Regions from separate parts of the Brevibacillus sp. NPDC058079 genome, predicted to be linked through region 1. Evidence: riboswitches for the same ligand, from Rfam matches in the RefSeq annotation. Region 1 holds a riboswitch; each other region holds the start of a gene.
What was found. Region 1 has a riboswitch for cobalamin ahead of ACFVS2_RS14835 (energy-coupling factor ABC transporter permease). Riboswitches for the same ligand answer to the same signal wherever they lie in the genome.
Positions count from the first base shown of each region.

Region 1 (4,217 bases):
CGCCATTGTTCAAATGCAGGAAAACGTTGACGAGCGGACTCCACAGGTCCAAATTCTGCAATTGCCCCTGTCAGTGGGCTGAGTGTCAACAGCAACGTGATACCGAGCATGACAAAAAAGTGTATGAGTCGAAACGGCTTTCGTACGTGATGCTGGAGCAACAGGAGCAGAAACATCTCGGTGAAACCGCCGCCAACGTAAAGCATCCCATGTAACAGCGGACGAAAACCGTTCTGGAAAAGCGGGAGCAAAAGACTATAATCCTTTTTGGGAATATTGCCAAAAGCAACGAAAAATCCGAGCAACACGACTATGGGGAGCAAGATGCCTGCTGTGATTCCAACGGAGGTCATACCTCCAATAGAAGCGAGTACACATAGCCCCATCAAGGCTAAAGCGGTCACCCACTCGGGTGTTCGAGGCAAGTAGTTTACGGTTGTCCAAGTTTGCGTATCGATCAGATTCGTTAGCGCCATTAGGTACAGGCAAATCATGATTGGAACGAGCAAGAAATTGCTGACGATTTTTCCTGATCGTTGTGAAATCCACTCATACAAAGACTGTTGAACCAAACTTCGATTAATTACAAACAGCAGATACGCCCAGAAGGAAAAGGGGATACCTGAAAGCAACACGCTCAACCAAGCATCTCTGCCTGCTTTACTAAGTACGAGGGGGATGACGGTTACGTGGTTCGTAATGCCGATCGTCAGCATCATCACCATAATGGCTTGACCAATCCCGATTTTTCCGTCCACTTTCATGAAAGACTTATCCCCCTGTGCGTGGTGGTGTTGTTAGGATTTGCCTGCTTGCTTGGAAATATGTATCAGGTATAAAGGTTACATCCTCCCGAAAAAGTATGGTATTCTACTATGAGGTAAAAAGGTAGAAACGGAGTAAGGAGTGCAGCCGATGTATCAGCTCATAAGAAAATATCTATTCCAGCAAGATGCGGAAGAGATTCATGAAAAGACAATTGGTGCCTTAAGGCTAGTGGAGGATTCTGCTCCAGGCAAAAGCATCCTGAAGATGATCTATCAGGTAAAAGACCAGCGGTTGGAGAATAAGCTGTGGGGAATGACGTTTCCGAATCCAGTCGGACTTGCAGCCGGTTTTGATAAAAATGCAGAAGTCTATCATGCGTTGGGTGCTCTTGGTTTTGGGTTTGTGGAAATCGGGACGTTGACGCCGCAGGGGCAGCCAGGCAATCCGAAGCCGCGTTTGTTCCGATTGCCGGAACATCAAGCTGTCATTAACCGGATGGGCTTCAACAATCACGGTGCGTATTTGGCTTCCCAGCATTTGGTCGGTTACGCATACTCAGATGTTCCGATTGGGATTAACATTGGGAAAAACAAAGTAACGCCGAATGAAGAGGCGGCCATCGACTATAGCAAATGTATGGACATGCTCTATGCATACGGTCACTATTTCGTCATTAACATCAGCTCTCCGAATACCCCGAATCTGCGTGACTTGCAGGAAACAGAGAGCTTGCGTCATTTGGTGCGTGCAGTAAGGGAAAAGGCGACCGAAATGGAAGCGCGTGCCATCAAGAAAAAACCGATATTGCTGAAAGTAGCACCAGACATGTCGGATGAGCACATGCGCGATGTTGTTCACGCTGCTGTTGAAGAAGGCATTTCCGGAATTATCGCTACCAATACGACACTGTCACGCGAGGCGGTTTCCGGACATCGATTTGCCGAGGAAGCTGGTGGCTTGAGCGGAAGACCTCTTACGGAGCTTTCCACTGCTTGGGTGAAGGAGATTTATCAAGAAGTAGGAGACAAGGTACCAATCATTGGTGTCGGAGGCATTTATAACGGCGAAGACGCCTACGCGAAAATCCGAGCAGGAGCCAGTCTCGTTCAGGTGTATACGGGGATGATTTATCAAGGCCCAGGTATTGCCAAGCAAATTAACAAAAAACTGCTCAAGCTCATGCAGCGCGATGGTTTTAAACATATTAGTGAAGTAATTGGCGTAGACGCAAAAGAATAGATAGAACAAGCACGCATAGGTCGATGGCTCCGTTTGTAGTGGGGCATCGGCTTATGCGTTTTTGCTTATATTCTTCCGATTTATGTAGTGATCCGGTATAATGATGTGGGACAAACATGAATTGTCTGTCAATTGCATATTGTCGGCGTTAGGTGCCTTTATGTGACGCATAAAGGGTAACAGGGAATCGGGTGAAAGTCCCGAGCGGTCCCGCCACTGTAACCAAGGAGCTCTCTTTGAGAAGGAAACCACTCATTTTCGTATGGGGAAGGACAAAGAGCGCATGGATCTGGAAGCCAGGAGACCTACCTAGTAGCCACACCACAGAACCTTCGCGGAAAGGAGCGGTGAATACGAGGCAATGAGGCTGTATAGTTAGTCTGTTGTTTTGTGTGCACATCTCGTCCATTGATGGATGGGATTTTTTTATTTGTAGGAAAGAACGAAAGTCAGTGAAGGAGGAATGAACATGAATCGATCTCGTCTCGTATCGACTTGTCTGATGATCGCGGGCTTTGTCCTGTATTTTTTGCTCAATGAACCAGAGACAGGACATGCGATGCACATCATGGAAGGGTATTTGCCATTGTCCTGGGCCCTATTTTGGTGGGCTGTCTTCTTGCCATTTTTTATGCTTGGAATTCGCTCGATTAACAAGATTGTAAAAGAACATCCTGAAATGAAGCTCCTTATTGGCGTTGCTGGAGCGTTTGCGTTTGTTTTATCTGCACTGAAAATACCTTCGGTTACAGGCAGCAGCTCTCATCCGACTGGAACGGGGCTTGGCGCCATTATGTTTGGGCCTTTTGCGATGTCTGTGTTAGGGAGCATGGTGCTCTTGTTTCAAGCTTTGCTTTTGGCACATGGAGGTTTGACTACGCTAGGGGCAAATGCTGTATCCATGGCTGTAGTAGGACCACTGGTGGCATACGGAATCTATCGGATGATCATGAAGGTCAACGGAAGCCAACGTCTGGCTGTTTTTGCGGCGGCTGCTTTGGCTGACCTCACTACCTATTTGGTGACTTCGATTCAACTGGCACTCGCATTTCCAGCTGAATCTGGCGGAGTGTTGGCCTCGTTTGCCAAATTTGCAGGAATTTTTGCATTCACGCAAGTACCGCTCGCAATCAGTGAAGGTCTGTTGACTGTCCTTGTTTGGAACTGGTTGTTATCTTACAACGCAAAAGAGCTTACACAGCTTCGTTTGCTCAAACGGGAGGAATCGCTGTGAAAAAAGGATGGAACTGGCTTTTACTCTTGGGGGTAATCGTATTGGCGATTGTCCCGCTGTTGCTGGTGCAGGATTCGGAATTTGGCGGCGCAGACGGCGTAGCGGAGGAAGCGATTAAGGAAATTGCTCCGAATTACGAACCGTGGTTTCAACCGCTGATAGAACCACCAGGGGGAGAGACGGAGAGTCTATTGTTTGCGGTGCAGGCGGCGTTGGGAGCGGGAGTGGTTGGCTACGCTGTAGGCTTGTACAAAGGTCGGTTGGATAAGCGGAAAAAATGAACGGTCTGCAGCTTGATTCACTTTCTTATCAAAGCAGGCTAAAACGTCTGCCGCCAGCTCATAAGTTATTGCTGGCGAGTGCATTGTTACTACTCGTCTTGGTGGGACATGTATGGATGCAGATGGCCGTCGTTGTTTGGATGACGGTATGGGTAGTGGTGTATGCCCGTATTCCTGTCCGTATCTATTGTGCCTTTATGATCGTGTCGCTCTCGTTTTTCGTGGCGGGGCTCCCTGCCCTATTGGTAGAAGGGGCGAGAGCAGGAGAAGTACACGTCCAGGTCGCGGCAGCATGGGAGTTGGGTTCGTATGTGCTCTATGTGCCTACGTCATCATTTAGTAAAGTTTGGATTTTATTTTGGCGTACCATGGCGAGCTTATCTTGCTTTGCTTTCATTTTGTTTACCGTGCCGTTTGCTGAAATCTTGCAGGTGCTTCGCCGACTTCGTATGCCTGTCCTTGTGACTGACTTATTAATGATCATGTATCGCTTTATTTTTGTGTTGGTAACGATTTCTCACCAGCTCTGGATTGCCCAACGTTCTCGGGGAGGTCATCGCGGTTTCCGCGCGACGCTTCGAGATGCAGGGGTTCTCGTTGCGCAATTGTTTGTCAGAGCGATGCGCAAATACGAAGCTTTGCACAAAGGAATGGCGGCTAGAGGCTTCGGGGAGAGCATGCAGGTGCTCGCGTTC
Region 1 is NZ_JBHVSO010000004.1:332,590-336,806, reverse strand. It holds gene ACFVS2_RS14845 (GerAB/ArcD/ProY family transporter) at 1-764, opposite strand, end outside; gene ACFVS2_RS14840 (quinone-dependent dihydroorotate dehydrogenase) at 916-2,007, shown strand; cobalamin riboswitch at 2,141-2,334, shown strand; gene ACFVS2_RS14835 (energy-coupling factor ABC transporter permease) at 2,477-3,241, shown strand; gene ACFVS2_RS14830 (energy-coupling factor ABC transporter substrate-binding protein) at 3,238-3,522, shown strand; gene cbiQ (cobalt ECF transporter T component CbiQ) at 3,519-4,217, shown strand, end outside.

Region 2 (4,217 bases), on a different contig from region 1:
CAAATACTTCCATCGATGTCTTATGAGTCCAGGTGACATAAGCCTCCAGGTTGATCGCTTCTCCAGTCTTGATTGGCGCGAGAAAATCAAAGGAATCGCTGGACGCAGTGACAACAGGTTTACGGCAATGGCGCATGGCTGCGATGCAGGCGATCTTGTCTACATATGCCATGACTTTCCCACCGAAAATGGTATGGTGGTGATTCGTATCCGGTGGAAAGACAAGATCAGTCAAAAAGGTTCTCGATTGTTGGATCGGTCGTGCTTCTGTTATCATTTGTGGTGTGACTCCTCTCATCGTGTGCACCTTCCCTACTGGGCTGTCAAACGACTCCGAATCGCCTTCGTTGCCGCAACCATGTTTCGTAATGACTGAACGGTTTCTTCTCTCCCTCTTGTCTTCAGCCCGCAATCCGGGTTAATCCAAAATTGATCTGGTGGAAGTACTTGTACACCTCGTGCTACCATATCTTCCATTTCTGAGACAGCTGGAATTCGGGGACTATGGATATCGTATACGCCGAGCCCGATACCTTTGTCATACGTACCTGTTTCGAATACAGACACGAGCTCTCCATGGCTGCGTGAAGTTTCAATCGAAATCACATCGGCATCGAGTTCGCTGATGACATCCATGAAATCTTGGAATTCGCAATAGCACATATGTGTATGAATCTGTGTGCTCGGCGCAACGGTAGAGGTCGCTAGACGAAACGCTCTGACAGCCCATTCGAGATAAGCTCCCTGCTCTTCGTTTTTGAGCGGCAATCCTTCGCGCAGCGCTGGTTCATCGACTTGAATCATGAGAATTCCCGCTTCTTCCAAGGCTTCTACTTCTTTTCGCAATGCCAACGCGATTTGCTCGCACACTTCTTGTCTGGAGACATCGACTCGAGCAAACGACCAATTCAGAATGGTTGCTGGGCCAGTTAACATGCCCTTCATTGGTTTGGCGGTCAATGATTTTGCATACACACTTTCTTTGACCGTCATCGGTGCTACAAACTCCACATCTCCGTAAATAATAGGTGGCTTGACGCAGCGCGAGCCATATGACTGAACCCAGCCGTTTTTCGTGAACAAAAAGCCATCGAGCTTTTCGCCAAAATACTCAACCATATCGGTTCGTTCGAACTCACCATGGACGAGGACATCTAGACCGAGCTCTTCTTGTATCTCAATCCATTCCTTGATTTGCGCCTGAATGAAAGCATCGTATTGTTCCACTGTCCAATTCCCTTTTTTAAACTGTTGTCGGGCTTGGCGAACCTCCGCCGTCTGCGGGAAGCTTCCGATTGTAGTAGTTGGCAACAGTGGCAACTTCCACGTATTTTGTTGAATCTCTCGACGTTCGAGATAAGGAACACTTCTTTCAAGTTTTGCTGCAGCTATTTGACGTAAAGCATTCTGCACTCCTCGACGATTCCTCGCTGGAGATAATGCCAGCTTCAGCAAGTCCGCTTCATTTTGGGCGATCTCTTTCGAAATGACATACTTACCATATCGGAATCCTTGGACTAAGAGCTGTACTTCCCCCAGTTTTTCGTCGGCAAACGCCAATGCAGGCATGACTTCCTCTGGCAAGTCGCTCTCTGCTTCAACCGTTACAGGTACATGCAACAAACTACTGGACGGCTGCAGCCACAGCTTTTCGAGTGGTACGATCTCGGAAATTTCTTTGATCAGCTCCCACTTCTCCTCAATGGACGCACGCCATATGTTTCGACCGTCGATGATTCCCGCTCCGAGAATCTTGTCTGCTGGAAACCCGTGTTTTTTCAGATTGGTCAGATTGCGCTTCGCTCCGTGTACAAAATCAAGACCAATTCCTTTTACTGGTAAGGAAATCAGCTCCTCGTACCAATCCACCGCTTCAAAATAGGTTTGCAGCATGCACTGTAGATGTGGTAGTGCTTGACCGATTTGCGCATAGATACGTTTGATGATGGCGCGATCAAGCTCCGATACATCCAGTGCAAATGCAGGCTCATCGATTTGCACCCATTCCACGCCGTGCAGATCCAACTCGCGGAGAACGTCTATGTAAAGCGGAACGAGTTGATCCACGACGATCTCAAATTCGTTTTTCTCATATCCTTTGGACAATTTGACAAACGTATACGGGCCTACAATGACAGGCTTTCCGATGATGCCAAACTTTTCCTTGGCCTCCAAATATGCTTGGAGAGGCTTATTCTCGGTTATGGCTGGTTGTCGTTCACCGAACTCCGGGACGATATAATGGTAGTTCGTGTTAAACCATTTCGTCATTTCGCTGGCGACAGCTTCCTTCGAACCGCGAGCCATGGCGAAGTATGTGGCTAAAGAAACCGGGCCTCCCTTGTATTCATAACGCTTGGGGACCATTCCAAACATCACAGCCATATCCAGCATGTGATCGTAGTACGTAAAGTCACCCACAGGGATCAGCTCGACCCCTTTTTCCTGCTGACGCAACAGGTTTTGGTGACGGATTTGCTCCATTTGCTGTACCAGGCTTTTCTCATCGATAGTGCCTGCCCAAAATGCTTCCAATGCCTTTTTCCACTCCCGGTTCTTCCCGATCCGTGGATATCCCAAATTGCTGCTTTTCATGAGCTTCCTCTCCATTCTTTATTCGATCTTGACTTGAATCCGCCCAATAAAAAAGGCATCTCCAACGATCAAAAAGAACGTTAGAAATGCCAAATAAGCACTGAGATCACAGCATCCTAACACCTCCCTATCTCCCGTAGGTTAAGCAGTGTCGTCGAAACAGGCAGGTCTCCTGACTTTGGGATCATCATCTGCACATGCCTTCCCAATCCGTTTGGATCAGTGGCTGATAAATGTGCCGACTCCCCTCATACAGTGGCGGGACCGTGTCGGATTCTAACCGACTTCCCTTTTCATCCTTGGTCGATCTTGATAACCAAAGAACCTGTTCCCACTCTTATGAAGTTATCGTGGTTCTGTGAAGTGCCCCAGTAAACTAGCAGGGCAGCATACTGTTCATACAGTAACACAGAATCCATTTTTTGTCATACTAAAATTTAAAATCATCATCGGTCAACGGCTCTACGTTTAGCGTGCGGACATAACCATTTCCTTTTTTCGAGAAGAAGTCATGCTGCTTCGTCTGCGTTCGAATACCGTTCAGTACGATCGGGTTCACTTCTTCCTCCGGGAATAGCGGATCCAGCCCCAGATTCATCAAAGCCTTGTTCGCATTATAGCGCACGTACACATGAACATCTTCAGCCAATCCGATTTCCGTATACAACGAAGTCGTATAGGCCTCTTCATTTTCTTGCAGCTCGTGCAAAAGGGCATACAGTTCCTCTTTTGCTGCGGCCTGCTCGACCACACTCAGACCTTGATAGACTTCTTGCGCGAGAACGCCGACATAGAGTCCGTGGATGCTCTCGTCGCGAACAATCAGATCGATAATTTCCCCGCTGCTTGTCATCTTGCCTTGCCCCGCCAAATAGAGCGGATAGAAGAAGCCGCTATAAAACAGATAGCTTTCCAGGAAGACGGACGCTACCATCGCCATGTATAAGTCTTTCGGTTTCTCAATTTCTTGATAGCGTTTCGAGATGAGGGCCGCTTTCTTTTGCAGATGTGGATTGTTTTCTACCCACGAAAAAATACCGTCAATCTCTTCTATCGATGCCAGCGTTGTAAAAATACTGCTGTACGATTTGGCATGGATTTGCTCCATCATGCCCATGAAGGCGAGAACCGCTTTTCTTTGTAGTCCATCGACATGCTCCATGATCTTCGGCATCCCTACTCCACCCTGAACCGTATCTAGCAAGGTGAGACCGCCCAATACTTTTTTATATGTGTCGCGTTCAGTCGCACTGAGCTCCATCCAGGACATCTTGTCATCTGACAGCGGAATCTCATCATCCGTCCAGAACTGCATGATGTTTTGATTCCAAAACGTCATTGTAAAATCGTCGTCCGGCCTGTTCCAATTGACTGCTTTCATATGGCGTTCCTCTTCTCTATTTGCTTGATGCTTTTCCATTTATAAATCGAGTTCACTAAATAGCGCAGCTAATGCACTCTTCTACAGTCAAATGCTTCGTACGGGTATAGTAGAGTGACTTCAGACCTTTTTTCGCTGCGTAAATGTAATAGCGAGCCAGTTCTCTGGTTGAAATATTGCTGTTCACGTGCAGCACTGTCGAAATTCCTTGGTCGATGTGCTCTTGAATTTCGGCAATCAG
Region 2 is NZ_JBHVSO010000001.1:1,191,199-1,195,415, forward strand. It holds gene ACFVS2_RS05405 (acyl-CoA thioesterase) at 1-277, opposite strand, end outside; gene metE (5-methyltetrahydropteroyltriglutamate--homocysteine S-methyltransferase) at 313-2,595, opposite strand; cobalamin riboswitch at 2,741-2,939, opposite strand; gene nrdF (class 1b ribonucleoside-diphosphate reductase subunit beta) at 3,026-3,976, opposite strand; gene nrdE (class 1b ribonucleoside-diphosphate reductase subunit alpha) at 4,032-4,217, opposite strand, start outside.
Region 2: linked by a shared signal. The riboswitch ahead of metE (5-methyltetrahydropteroyltriglutamate--homocysteine S-methyltransferase) and the one ahead of ACFVS2_RS14835 (energy-coupling factor ABC transporter permease) in region 1 are both predicted to bind cobalamin.

Region 3 (4,217 bases), on a different contig from region 1:
CATGGCGCATGGATACACAATAACGGCTGACCTTTTCCCGAAATGTGAAAAGCAAACTGCTTGCCATCCTGATGGACGAGTATTTGTTCCATTTTCGTTTTCACCCCACCCTTAGGTTGTCCGATACGAAGTAGATTTTTCAATTGAAGTCTTCTTTTTTTGATGGGGAAGTGGTATTCTCGCAATAGAATAATTGGTGAAAGCAGGGTGAAGAAGTTGTTTCAAGAGCGCATTTCGAAGCTCCACACGTTTTTGACAGAGCAAGAGCTGAACGCGGTGTTGATTACCTCTCCCAAGCACGTCTACTATTTGACCGGATTTTTTACAGACCCGCATGAACGTTTTATGGGTCTCGTTATTCCTGCTGAGGGAAAACCTTCTTTAATTGTACCTGCTCTTGATCGTGAGGCAGCGGCAGAGGCTTCGTTCGTTCAAGATATCCATACACATACGGATATCCAAAACCCGTATGAAATCCTCAAGCAAGTGTTACCAGTGAATTTGACGAAGCTCGGTATTGAGAAAAGTCATATGACTGTCGAGCGCTATGAAGCACTTGGACAAGTTGTTCTGGCGTCGAGCTATGTGGACGTGGAAGAGCCACTGCGTGAAATGCGTTTGATCAAATCCGCGGATGAAGTGGATCGTCTGAAGCATGCTGTTCAGTTGGTCGAGGATTCCTTGCGGGAGACCCTGAAAAAAGTCAAGACAGGCATGACCGAGACGGAAATCGTAGCTGAGCTGGAATTCCAGATGAAGCGCTTGGGTGCGGAAGGTCCATCCTTCACATCCATGGTATTGGCAGGGGAGAAGTCGGCACTGCCACACGGGAAACCAGGAACGCGCCAGGTGCAAGAAGGCGACTTGCTTTTGTTTGATATTGGAGTAGCAGCGAACGGATATGTATCCGATATTACCCGTACCTTTGCTGTAGGCGAGATCAGTGCCCAGCTTCAAGAAATTTACGAGACAGTATTGGCTGCCAACGAAGCGGCAATTGCTGAGATTCGTCCGGGTGTGACCTTTGCGCATTTGGATAAAACCGCTCGCGATGTCATCACTGCAAAAGGCTACGGAGAATACTTCATGCACCGTCTGGGGCATGGACTTGGGATGGATGTACATGAATATCCGTCTGTTCACAGCCAGAACCAAGAAGTGCTTCGTCCAGGGATGGTCTTTACGATCGAGCCGGGCATCTATCTGCCAGGTGTAGGCGGAGTGCGGATTGAAGATGATGTATTGGTTACGGAAACGGGCGTTGAAATTCTCACGCAGTTCCCGAAAAAACTGACTTCTATCAACTAATGAATAAATCGTAAAAATTGAATACGTATCGAATGGTGCTGGATGGCATATGCCGTCAGCTTAAAAGGGAAGTCCGGTGAGAAACCGGCGCGGTCCCGCCACTGTAACGAGGAGCGCCTAGCGTATAGCCACTGTTTTTTGCGAGACAAAAAATGGGAAGGTAGCTGGGTGTGTTGATCCGTAAGCCAGGAGACCTGCCATGCGATCATTTACAATCGACCCACGAGGATGGGGCAGATGTGGAAGCAGTCTATGAAAGGGCGCCTTTGTGCCTGCTTATAGCTATATCTACGTTTGTCATGCACCTCCCGATAGAAATGGGGGGTGCTTTTTTTGTGGAGGATTTGGTTCAACCCATCATATACATATAGAAAAGGGGATTACAGATGGTTAAGGCAAACAAATCACATACAGTAATGAAAGGACTAGCTTTCGGTATCATGACAGCTGCCATGCTTTTGGTTTCGGCATGCGGCTCCACTACGACAACACAGGCTCCAGCCAAAACAGAACAAACAGCTGCACCAGCAGCAGAGGGCAAGGCTGTAACACTCACCAATAATGGTATCGAAATGACTTATCCAACAGCACCTGAGCGTGCTGTGACATTGAACCAACACGTCACCGAAATCATGTTGACATTGGGCCTTGCTGATAAAATGGTCGGAACCGCTTACCTAGACGATGAAATCCTTCCAGAGTTAAAAGCAGATTACGACAAGATTCCGGTACTGTCTGATAAGTATCCTACGAAAGAAGTGCTGCTGGCAGCGAACCCAGACTTCGTGTACGCCGGATGGAAAAGCGGATTCGGCGAAAAGGGCGTAGGATCGATGCAGGATTTGGAAAAAGTCGGCATCAAATCGTATCTGCAAGCGTCATCTAGTATGCCTGGCCCGACAATCGACGATGTGTTTGCAGACATTACGAATATTGGACGCATTTTCCGTGTGGAAGACAAAGCTGATGATTTGATCAACAAAATGAAGAGTGAAATGGACCAAACGCTTAGTAAAATTGGCAAGGTGGACGAGCCACTTAAAGTGTTCGTGTACGACAACGGGGAAGACAAACCATTCACAGCAGCCAACAACTACATGACGTCCTTAATCAAGACTGCTGGCGGTAAGAACATTTTTGATGACATTCAAAAGGGTTGGGCAGAGGTTAGTTGGGAACAAGTAGTGAGTCGCAATCCAGACGTGATTATTATCGTAGACTACGGTGATAGAACCGTTGAGCAAAAACGTAATTTCCTTTTGACAAAAAAAGAACTGGCGGATATCCCGGCGATTAAAAATCAACGACTAATGGTATTGCCATTGTCTGCGGCTTCTGAAGGCGTTCGAGCACCGATTGCGCTAAAAATTTTGGCGGAAGGACTCTACCCGGATAAATTCAAATAGAGTACACCCCTTTTAAGGGAGGGAATAGCACTGCAACAGATCAAGTTACCTTATATTATCATTACTCTACTGGTCGGACTCTTCCTCTCCATTACGTTCGCAGTTACCTTGGGATCAGTGGAGATTAAGCCGACAACGGTATGGAAAATCGCCTTATCAAAAATTCCGATGTTGACCCAATGGATTGAGATGGATTGGTCCAAAGGGGAGCAAACGATTATTTGGGATATTCGCTTTCCGCGTGTACTTTTGGGGGCGATCGTCGGAGCAGGTCTATCTGTCGTGGGAGTAGCGATCCAGTCGTTGGTTCGCAACTCCCTGGCTGACCCGTATGTGTTAGGTGTATCTTCAGGTGCTTCGGTTGGAGCTACCTCGGTGATTATATTCGGAGCATTCAGCATGTACGGGCAGTATGCGCTATCTTTTGGCGCTTTTACAGGCTCCCTTGTGTCAATCATTCTCATTTTTACGCTATCCCGTATTGGAGGACAAAACTCGACGGTACGCCTGCTCATGGCCGGAATTGCGATATCTGCGATCTTGTCGGCCATTACTAGTCTCCTTGTTTTTTCAGCCCCGAATGAGCATGGAATTGGGACGGTCCTGTTTTGGTTAAGTGGTAGTTTGGCTGGTGGGAAATGGGAGTACCTGACGATCCCAACATTGATTGTCGTCATCTGTCTCATCGTCTTAATGGCCCAATATCGCTCGCTCAATGCGATGTTGATGGGAGAGGAGTCAGCGGGGACATTAGGGGTTAATACGGTACAATTCCGCAAGCTTCTCCTGGTGATCACGGCACTGCTCACGGGGGTGATCGTATCCATCGCGGGATCAATCGGTTTTGTTGGATTAATGATGCCCCACATCGTCCGTGTGATGGTCGGATCAGATCACAGACGTGTTCTTCCTGTCAGCGCTTTGTTTGGCGCGATATTTCTCATCTGGGTTGATGTAGTCGCCAGGCTTGCATTTGCACCGGAAGAGCTTCCGATTGGTATTTTGACAGCGCTGTGTGGAGGCCCATTCTTTATCTGGTTGATGTTGCGGAGTTCTTATTCCTTTGGAGGTAGCGGACGATGAATTTACTGGTTGAGAATATATCGGTCGAACTGGAGAAAAAGGGAATCCTTCGCAACGTCAGTCTGGAGGTACGCTCCGGAGAGTTTGTGGGGCTGATCGGGCCGAATGGCAGCGGGAAGTCCACGTTGCTAAAAAGCATTTATCGCGTACTGAAGCCGCGTTCGGGATGGATCTCGCTCGATGGCGATGACGTGTACAAGTTAACCTCACGTCAAAACGCTCAGCGAATGGCGGCAGTACGGCAGGAGACCTCTGTGGAATTCGATTTTTCGGTAACCGAAATCGTGAATATGGGACGTGCCCCGCATAAGCGACTATTTCAGTCCGATAACGCAGAAGACGTTCAAATTTGTGAAGAAGCACTACAGCGAGTAGGGATGCATACATACGCTGATCGCAGTTTTTTCAGTTTATCGGGTG
Region 3 is NZ_JBHVSO010000012.1:69,552-73,768, reverse strand. It holds gene ACFVS2_RS27815 (alpha/beta fold hydrolase) at 1-92, opposite strand, end outside; gene ACFVS2_RS27810 (M24 family metallopeptidase) at 217-1,308, shown strand; cobalamin riboswitch at 1,325-1,524, shown strand; gene ACFVS2_RS27805 (ABC transporter substrate-binding protein) at 1,695-2,714, shown strand; gene ACFVS2_RS27800 (FecCD family ABC transporter permease) at 2,739-3,797, shown strand; gene ACFVS2_RS27795 (heme ABC transporter ATP-binding protein) at 3,794-4,217, shown strand, end outside.
Region 3: linked by a shared signal. The riboswitch ahead of ACFVS2_RS27805 (ABC transporter substrate-binding protein) and the one ahead of ACFVS2_RS14835 (energy-coupling factor ABC transporter permease) in region 1 are both predicted to bind cobalamin.